One region of the Arthrobacter sp. NPDC080082 genome, then DNA from elsewhere that is predicted to be linked to it. Evidence: predicted binding sites of a transcription regulator. Region 1 holds the regulator's gene; the other holds the start of a gene.
The links. Region 1 encodes LexA, which represses DNA repair genes until DNA is damaged. Its sites were predicted from a motif close to TCGAACANNTGTTCGA; they were not measured.
Positions count from the first base shown of each region.

Region 1 (4,414 bases):
ACGCCCGCAAGGTGCCCGAGATCATCGTCCTGAACAAGGCCGATGCCGCGGACCCGTTCGTGGTGGAGCGCCTGAAGCAGCGCGAACCGCGCCACGTGGTGGTCTCCGCCCGTACCGGCGAGGGCATCCCCGAGCTGCTGCGGGCCGTCAGTGAGGGCATCCCGCGGCCCAGCGTGAAGCTGGAACTGATGATCCCGTACAGCCGCGGCGACGTGCTCAGCAAGCTGCACGAGACCGAGGCGGAGATCGTCAGCCTGGACCACGAGGAGACCGGCACGCGCGCCGTGGTCATGGTGCGCGAAGGCCTGGCGGCCGAGCTGGATCCCTTCGTCCGCAATGACTGAACCGGCCGTGGCGGAAGCGGACAGCGACGCACGCCCGGCCCCCGGTGGCGCCACCGGCGAGGAGCTCGTGATCGAGCTCCTCGACCGGGCGGTCGCCGCGATGGGCGGGCAGAGCCGTGACGGCCAGCACGAAATGGCCCGCCAAGTGGCCCGCGCCATCGACACAGGCGACCACCTGCTGGTCCAGGCCGGCACCGGCACCGGAAAGTCCCTGGCGTACCTGATCCCGCTGATCGCCCACTCGCTGGACAGCGACAAGCCCACCCTGGTCTCCACGGCCACCCTGGCCCTGCAGACCCAGATCGTCGGCCGGGACCTGCCGCGACTGCTCAAGGCCATCACCCCTGCCCTGAAGCGGCCCGTCAAGATCGCCCTGGTCAAGGGCCGGTCCAACTACGTGTGCCGGCACAAGCTCGAGGGTGGGTTCCCGTCCGAGGAACCCGCCGAGGGCCAGCTCTTCTCCCTGGGTGAGGACACCTCGGTCCCGCACTTCGCCGCCGCCATGGGCGGTCCGGCCTCGCAGCTGGGCCGGGAAGTGGTCCGGCTCCGGGAATGGGCCGAGAACACGGCCACCGGCGACCGCGACGAACTGCTCCCCGGCGTGACCGACCGCGCCTGGCGGCAGGTGTCCGTCACCGCCATGGAATGCCTCGGCGCGCAGAAGTGCCCGTCGGCCGCCGAATGCTTCAGCGAACTGGCGCGCCAGGACGCGGCGGACGCCGACGTCGTGGTCACCAACCACGCCATGCTGGCCGTGAGCGCCTTCGAGGGCCTGGCCGTGCTGCCCGACTACGACGTCGTCGTCGTGGACGAGGCGCACGAACTCCAGGACCGGGTCACCGGGGCCGTCTCCGGCCAGCTCTCCGTGGCCATGGTCCACGCCGCCGCCTCGGGCGCCCGCAAGCACACCGGCATCACCGTGGACGCGCTGAACAACGCCGCCGCGAACCTCGAGCTCGCCGTCGCGGGGGTTCCCGGCGGACTGATGCCCAACGGCCTGAACAGCGAACAGCTCGACTGCGTGGACCAGCTCCGGGACGCCTGCCGTGCGGCGCTCTCCGACTCCAAGGGAGACGGCTCCACCACGGCCGACGGCGGCCGGCAGCTTGCGCGCTCCCGGCTGATGGTGATCCTGGAGCTCTGCGAACGCCTGCTCGCGGCCCGCGAGAACCGCGAGGTGGTGTGGTTCTCGCGGCAGAGCACCTTCGACCCGCAGCAGGGCTACTCGCAGCCGGACGATTCGGCGCCCGCGCTGATCAACATCGCCCCGCTCAGCGTGGCCGGGCGGCTGCGGGAGGGCCTGTTCGCGGACCACACCGTGGTGCTGACCTCGGCCACCCTCGCCATCGGCTCGGCCTTCGAACCGGCCGCGGGGGGCCTGGGCCTGGTGGGCCCCGGCGCCCCGAGCTGGACCGGCGTCGACGTCGGGTCGCCGTTCGAATACCCCAAACAGGGCATCCTCTACGTCGCCAAGCACCTGCCCAAACCGGGCCGGGGGACCGCGCCCGAGGCCCTGGACGAGCTCGAGAAGCTGATCCGCGCCTCCGGCGGCGGCGCGCTCTGCCTCTTCTCCTCCCGGCGCGCCGCGGAGGAGGCCGCCGACGCGCTCCGGCCGCGGCTGGGCCTGAGCATCCTCTGCCAGGGCGAATCCACCATGACCGCGCTGGTCAAGCAGTTCGCGGACGAACCGGACACCTGCCTCTTCGGCACCATGTCCCTGTGGCAGGGCGTTGACGTGCCCGGCAACTCCTGCCGGCTGGTGGTGATCGACCGGATCCCGTTCCCGCGGCCGGACGATCCGCTGATGACGGCCCGCTCCCGGGCCGTGGCGCAGGCCGGGGGCAACGGCTTCATGAGCGTCTCGGCCACGCACGCGGCGATCCGGCTGGCGCAGGGCGCGGGCCGGCTGATCCGTTCGACGTCGGACCGCGGCGTGGTGGCGGTGCTGGACTCACGGCTGTCCACCGAGCGTTACGGCGGCTTCCTCCGGGCCGCGCTGCCGCCGTTCTGGGCCACCACGGACCCGGCGGTGGCCGTGGCGTCGCTGGAGCGGCTCGCGAAAGAGGCCGCGCAGGGGTCGTAGGCCCCCGGGGCAGGGACGTTCGGCGGGGTTTGGCGGCGCTCAGGCCTCGGCGTCCGGGCGGGGTGGGGTCCCCAGCTCCGGGCGTTCAGCGCGTTCAGCCGGGCCCCTGGCCGGCGGCGTTGCCCGCGCTACAGGGAGCGGAGGACCGAGACGACCTTGCCCATGATGACGGCGTGGTCGCCCAGGATCGGTTCGTACTGGGTGTTCTGCGGCAGCAGCCAGGTGTGGCCGTCGCGCTGCCGGAACGTCTTGACCGTGGCTTCGTCATCGAGGAGGGCGGCCACGATGTCGCCGTTGACGGCGTCGTTCTGCCGGCGAACCACCACCCAGTCCCCGTCGCAGATCGCGGCGTCGATCATGGAATCGCCCGCGACCTTGAGCATGAACAGCTCACCGTGGCCCACGAGCTGGCGCGGCAGGGGGAGGACGTCCTCCACCACCTGGTCGGCCAGGATCGGGCCACCGGCGGCGATCCGGCCCACAAACGGGACCATCGCCGTGTCCGTGGCGCTGGCCAGTTCCGACACCGCGAGTCCGCCGACGGCCTTCAGCCCGCGGGGCTGTTCGACGCCGGAAATCGGGGTGGACCCCTCGTCCAGGGTCAGCGGCATCAACACTTCCATGGCGCGGGGACGCTTGGGGTCCCGGCGTAGGTAGCCCAGCTTCTCCAGCTGGGAGAGCTGGTGGGTCACGCTGGAGAGGCTGGCCAGCCCCACCGTGTCCCCGATCTCGCGCATCGACGGCGGATAGCCGTTGTCCGTCACGGACCGCTGGATGGTTTCGAGGATCTTCTTCTGACGGACGGTGAGGCTCTTGGGCGCCCGGGCAGGCTGGGCGCCGCGCCGGGTTGCCCTCCCGCCGGTGGCTTGTGCTGCCATGGTCCCCGTGCCTTCCGTTCGTGGTGCGGATCCGTGGCCGGCGGACCGAGTGAAGCGGCCCGATTGCTGCGAATCCTAAAAATGTCAGTGCCTGCCGTTTGACTGCTCTTGATCACCGCTGGCGGGTGTTCGACAGGTTTCAGACTGCAGGTGCGGAGTGCGGGTCCTTCGAGGGACCGGTTCCGTGCTTCAAAAATAGGTCAGCCGCCGGTGTTTTTCAAACATTTGTTCTAGCGAGTCTCGACAGAGTTCGTTCATAGGTGCTAAAAAGAGAACAGCAAGATTCGAAGATGTGTTCGAAGATTGCAAGTGGAGAACCACGGCCGGTTTCGGCCTTGTGTTCGAAGCGAATGATGGTTCAGCCGGTTGGCGGCAGGTACGAGGAGTACGCCGGGCGGCAACGACAAGTCCAGGAGGGCTCAGTTCATGTCAGCAAGAATCGCTTTCGCCGGTTCGCAGTTTTCCGACGCCGGAAGGCCGGCACTGTATCTCGTGCCGGATACTGCCACGGCCTTCTCCGGGGCGGTAGCTCCGTTCGCGGCCCCGGCCGACGCTGACGCGACCGCCGGGAGCGCGTCAGCTGTACGCCGGGCCCACTCTTCGGCCCAGGCTCCCTTGCGGCTGACCCGGCGGGGACGCTTCGTCTTCTTCGGACTGCCCTTGATCCTGCTCGCGGCCCTGCTGCTGTCCCTGGCAGGCTCCCTGACCGCGCCGGCGAAGGCCGCCGATTCCCCTGCATCGCTGGCAACCACCCCGACGGTCACCGTGACCGTGCAGCCCGGGGAGTCCCTGTGGACCATCGCCGGCACCGTCGACCCGAAACGGGATCCGAGGGACGTGGTCGCCGAGATCGTGCAGCTGAACAACCTCGACGCCGCGCCGGTCCTGCCCGGCCAGCAGCTCTTCGTTCCGACCCCCTAAGCTGAATCCCCGGGACGGAGCGTCCGCCGAACTTGGTAAGGCCATTCGCCGGCCGCGGGATGGGCCGTCGTTGGTCACGGTTTCCGGCCAGACAGTCCTCTCACTTAAACTGGGGACGTGACTGACCAGCTTGAGCGACTCAACCGACTTCCCCTCCGGACCAACCTGCGGGGCCTGCGCCCCTACGG
Region 1 is NZ_JBFBKQ010000004.1:398,234-402,647, forward strand. Features, by position in the region: gene hflX (GTPase HflX) at 1-344, shown strand, start outside; gene AB0O44_RS10855 (ATP-dependent DNA helicase) at 337-2,427, shown strand; gene lexA (transcriptional repressor LexA) at 2,556-3,305, opposite strand; gene AB0O44_RS10865 (LysM peptidoglycan-binding domain-containing protein) at 3,921-4,226, shown strand; gene AB0O44_RS10870 (histidinol-phosphate transaminase) at 4,344-4,414, shown strand, end outside.

Region 2 (4,414 bases), on a different contig from region 1:
AAGGACCCCGGCATCGGGTCGAAGATGATCAACGCCCGCAGCGAGAGCGTGCTGGAGAAGCCGGCGTTCCGGAAGGCCACGCGGTCCCGGCGCTGCGCCGTCCCGGCCGACGGCTACTACGAGTGGAAGGGCCAGGGCAAGGGGAAGCAGCCCTACTACGTGCATCCGAAGGACGGCTCACCGGTGGCGTTCGCTGGGCTGTACGAGTGGTGGAAGGACCCGTCCAAGGAGGAGGGGGACCCCGGCCGGTGGCTGCTCTCGACGACGATCCTGACCACCGATTCGCCGCCCGAGGGTTACGCCGACGGGATGCTGGCGGAACTGACGGCCCTGCATGACCGGGTGCCGCTGCCGATGGACCGCGCCACGATGGAGGCCTGGCTTGACCCCAGGGCCGAGGACGCCGCGGAACTGGTCGGCATCGTCCGCGCCAACGCCCACGACGTCGCCGAGGGCTGGCAGATCGACGCCGTCGGCACCGCCGTCGGGAACGTCCGGAACGACTCCCCGGAACTGATCGAACCGGTCGGCAGCCTGTTCTAGTCCTGATGCGGGGTTAGACCGTGACCCGGCCGGCCGCGTCCACGGTCCAGGTCGGGTTGAACGCGACCTCCCAGCGGAAGCCGTCCGGGTCCGCGAAGTAGCCGGTGTAGCCGCCCCACGGCTGTGTTTTGGGCGGCGCGACGATGGTGGCCCCGGCGGCCGCAGCCTCGCCCAGGACCCTGTCCACCGCATCGGCGCTGTGCACGTTGTGGCTCAGGGTGACGGGAGGTATTCCGGCGGGGGAGTCCGTCCCGGCTTCGGCCCGCATCTGGCCCGCGTCCCAGAGCGAGAGGATGAGCCCGTGGTTGATCTGCAGGAAGAGCACTTCGCCGGGGACTTCGCGGTGGACGGGCCAGCCCAGGCCCGTCACGTAGAACCGGCGGGAGGCTTCCACGCTGCGGACGCCAAGGGAGATGAAGTCGACTCGTGGTTGCATCGTTCGATACTGTCATGCAGATGTCGACAAATCACGCAGAGGACAAAGCAGCCCAGGCCGATAAGGACCAGCTCGCCGCCGTGCGGGTGGCCGTGGACGAGGTTGACGAGCAGATCGTCGCGCTGATCGGACGCCGGGAGCGGTTGATCCGGATCGCCGGGACGCTCAAGGCCGACAGCGCCGAGGTCCGCGCCCCGGGCCGGGTGGAGCGCGTCCTGGAACACGTGAAGGCAACGGCCGAACGCAACGACATCGACACCGACATCGTCGGAGAGACCTACAAGGCCATGATCGATGCCTTCATCCGCCTGGAGCTTGAGGTCTACAAGGCCGGCAGCTAGCTAGAGGGATTCCTCCACGGGGACGTTGGCCTGGTACTCCCGCCCGTCGCAGTCGCTGAAGGCCGTCATCAGGTGCCCCTTGGGCAGGCCCAGTACCGTGCTCAGCGGGAAGTTGCCCGTGATGGTGTTCCCGGAATGCTGGACGCCCTTGATGTCGAAGTTCTCCTCCGTGCCGTCATGGCTGAAGCAAAAGAAGGACACGGCCTCGCCATTGAGGAATTCGATTTCCAGCCGCCGTTGATGTGAATGGTCCGGCGTCGCCGCGACCAGCCCCACCACGTAGGCGCCCGAGGCCGGGATATTGCCGTCTATATCGAAGGTCGCCACCAACGTTGAATCCTTGGCGGCGATGCTGACGTGCTTCAGGAGTGCGTTGTGCGAGCTCATAGGCCAATCCTGCCCCCGGACGTTGGCCCCGTCCACCCCTGATCTAGGTTTTGTCCCGGCCCCGTCGTAGACTTGTTCTATTCGAAGATATGTTCGAATAATTCAAGCGTGAACCCGTCTGGCCTCCCGCCTGTGGCACCTGCACCTTCCGGCGCACCTGCCCGGCGGCCGTCCAGCCCGTTCGTCTAAAACACTGCGCCCGGGAGGCATCATGGGGATGTTCAGCGAATCCGTGGAGGTGGCCTGCACCCCGGAGGGCCGGCCCGAGTCCCTGGTCTGGGCGGGACGGAGCTATGAGTTGTGCGCCGAGCCGGTGAGGTGGTTCGAACGGCGTGAGTGGTGGGCTGAAGTGCAGCGCGCACCGCTGGGCAGCGGCCCAGGCCTGGTGGACTCGGAGATCTGGCGGCTAGAGGTCCGGGACGCCTCGGCCCCGGACCAAAGCCTCACCCTCGACCTCAGCCGCCACCTGCGCAGCGGGCGCTGGCGGCTGTTGCGGCTCCACGACGCCCTGGCGGGGCAGCGGAGGCCAGCGTCGGCATGAGCTTCACCCACCTGCATGTCTCCACTGCCTTCAGCGCCCACTATGGCGTGTCCTGGCCGGAGGAACTGGCCGCGGCGGCCGCAGCCGACGGGGCAACGGCGCTCGCCTGCACCGACCGTGACGGCCTCTACGGCACCATCAAACACCTCAAGGCCTGCATGGCCGCGGGGCTGGATCCCATCGTGGGGGTGGACCTGGCAGTCTTTGACGACGACGGCGACCTCCGCACCCAGGTGGGCGGCCGCGTCGTCGTCCTGGCCCACGGGGGAAACGCCGGGGCCGGATACCGCGCCCTGTGCCGGCTGATCTCCGATGCCCACGCCCGCACCACGGGAAAGGCCGGCGGTACGGTCCCCGCCGCGGTAACACGGGCCGAACTGGCATCCCGGGCGCTGGATCCGCAGACGCTCGAGCCGGTGCTGACGGTATTGCTCGGACCGGACTCCGACGTCGGCCGCTCCATGGGCGGGCGGCGCTACCTGCGGCCGCGCACCCTGTTCAAGCAATGGCTCGACGCCATGCCGGCGGGAACCGTCACCGCCGAGGTGGTCTCCCAGCTGAGCGCCCCGGGGGAGCACCTCAGCACAGCGCACGCCGTGCGGATGCTCAAGCTGGCCGCCGAACACGGCGTTCCCGCCGTGCTCAGCAACGCCGTGCGCTATGTCGCCGAGGACGGGGCGGCCACGGCGGACGTGCTGGACTCCGCCCGGACCCTGAAGTCGCTGCCCGAACTGGCCGGCGAGCCGCTGCTGCAACCCAACGGACAGGCCTGGCTCAAAAGCTCCGCGCAGATGCTGGAGCTGGGCAAGGAAATCATTCACGCCGCGGGATTCGGCGCGGCCGACCTCAAGAGCCTGCTGGCGCATACCGAGGCGCTCGCGGACCGCTGCCGGATAGACCCGGCCGCGGACATGGGCTGGAAGCAGCCGGTGGTCCCGGAAGCGGCCGTGATCGGGATCGAGGGGGACCCGCTGGCCGAACTGGCGGCCCGCTGCGAGGCCGGCATCACCCGCCGCTTTCCCGGCATCAGCGGCAGCAGTGCCGTGGAGCTGCGGGCCAGGCTGGAGCATGAGCTGCGGATCATCAACAGCCTCGGGTTCGCCTCCTACTTCCTGACCGTGGCCGAGGTGTCCCGGATGATCACGGACATGGGGGTGCGCGCCGCGGCCCGGGGCTCCGGGGCCTCCAGCCTGGTCAACTACCTGATCGGCGTCAGCCAGGTGAACCCGCTGCAGCACGACCTGATCTTCGAACGCTTCCTCTCCAGGGACCGGGCCACCCTGCCGGACATCGACATCGACGTCGAGAGCGCCGAACGGCACAACGTCTACCGGAAGATCTTCGACCGGTTCGGTGCCGAGCGGGTGACCCTGATGAGCATGCAGAACGGGTACCGCGCCCGGGGTGCCGTGCGCGACGCCGGACTGGCCCTCGGCATGGAGGGCGGCGACATCGACGAGATCGCCAAACAGCTGTGGCGTTTCTCCGCACGGAACTTCCGCGAGGCGCTGGTGGAGAAGCCGGAGCTGAAGGAGTTCGCCGGGCGGGTGGAGCAGCGGGACTTCACCGGCAACCAACAGCTGGACCTGCTGGTGGACCTGACCGAACGGCTGGACCGGCTGCCCCGGCACATCTCCATGCACCCGTGCGGGGTCATACTGGGCGATGCCACGCTGCTGGACCGCACCCCGGTCCAGCCCAGCGGCCTGGGCCTGCCGATGAGCCAGTTCGATAAGCACGACATGGACCCCATGGGCATGCTCAAACTCGACGTCCTGGGCGTCCGTATGCAGTCCGCCATGGCCTTCGCAGTCCGGGAGGTCATCCGGCTGCACCCCTCGAAAGCGGACGTGGTAGCCGCCGGAAACCACCAGCCCGGGCCGGACGGCAGCGGGCCGGACTACATTGCCGAGGACGGCACCATCGACCTGAACGCCGTCCCGCTGGACGATGAGCCCACCTTCGACCTGATCCGCAGCACCCACACCCTTGGCTGCTTCCAGATCGAATCCCCGGGCCAGCGCGAACTGATCGGAAAGCTGGCCCCCCGGGAGTTCAACGACCTCATCATCGACATCTCCCTCTTTCGGCCCGGGCCGATGAAGTCGGACATGGTCCGGCCCTTCCTGGAACACCGGCACGGCTTCGCCCCGGAGGTGTTCCCGC
Region 2 is NZ_JBFBKQ010000002.1:329,301-333,714, forward strand. Features, by position in the region: gene AB0O44_RS05915 (SOS response-associated peptidase) at 1-543, shown strand, start outside; gene AB0O44_RS05920 (VOC family protein) at 557-979, opposite strand; gene AB0O44_RS05925 (chorismate mutase) at 994-1,320, shown strand; gene AB0O44_RS05930 (hypothetical protein) at 1,321-1,707, opposite strand; gene AB0O44_RS05935 (DUF6504 family protein) at 1,919-2,248, shown strand; gene dnaE (DNA polymerase III subunit alpha) at 2,245-4,414, shown strand, end outside.
Region 2: a site for LexA is predicted at 1,789-1,804, ahead of AB0O44_RS05935 (DUF6504 family protein). Genes of this name have one in related genera too.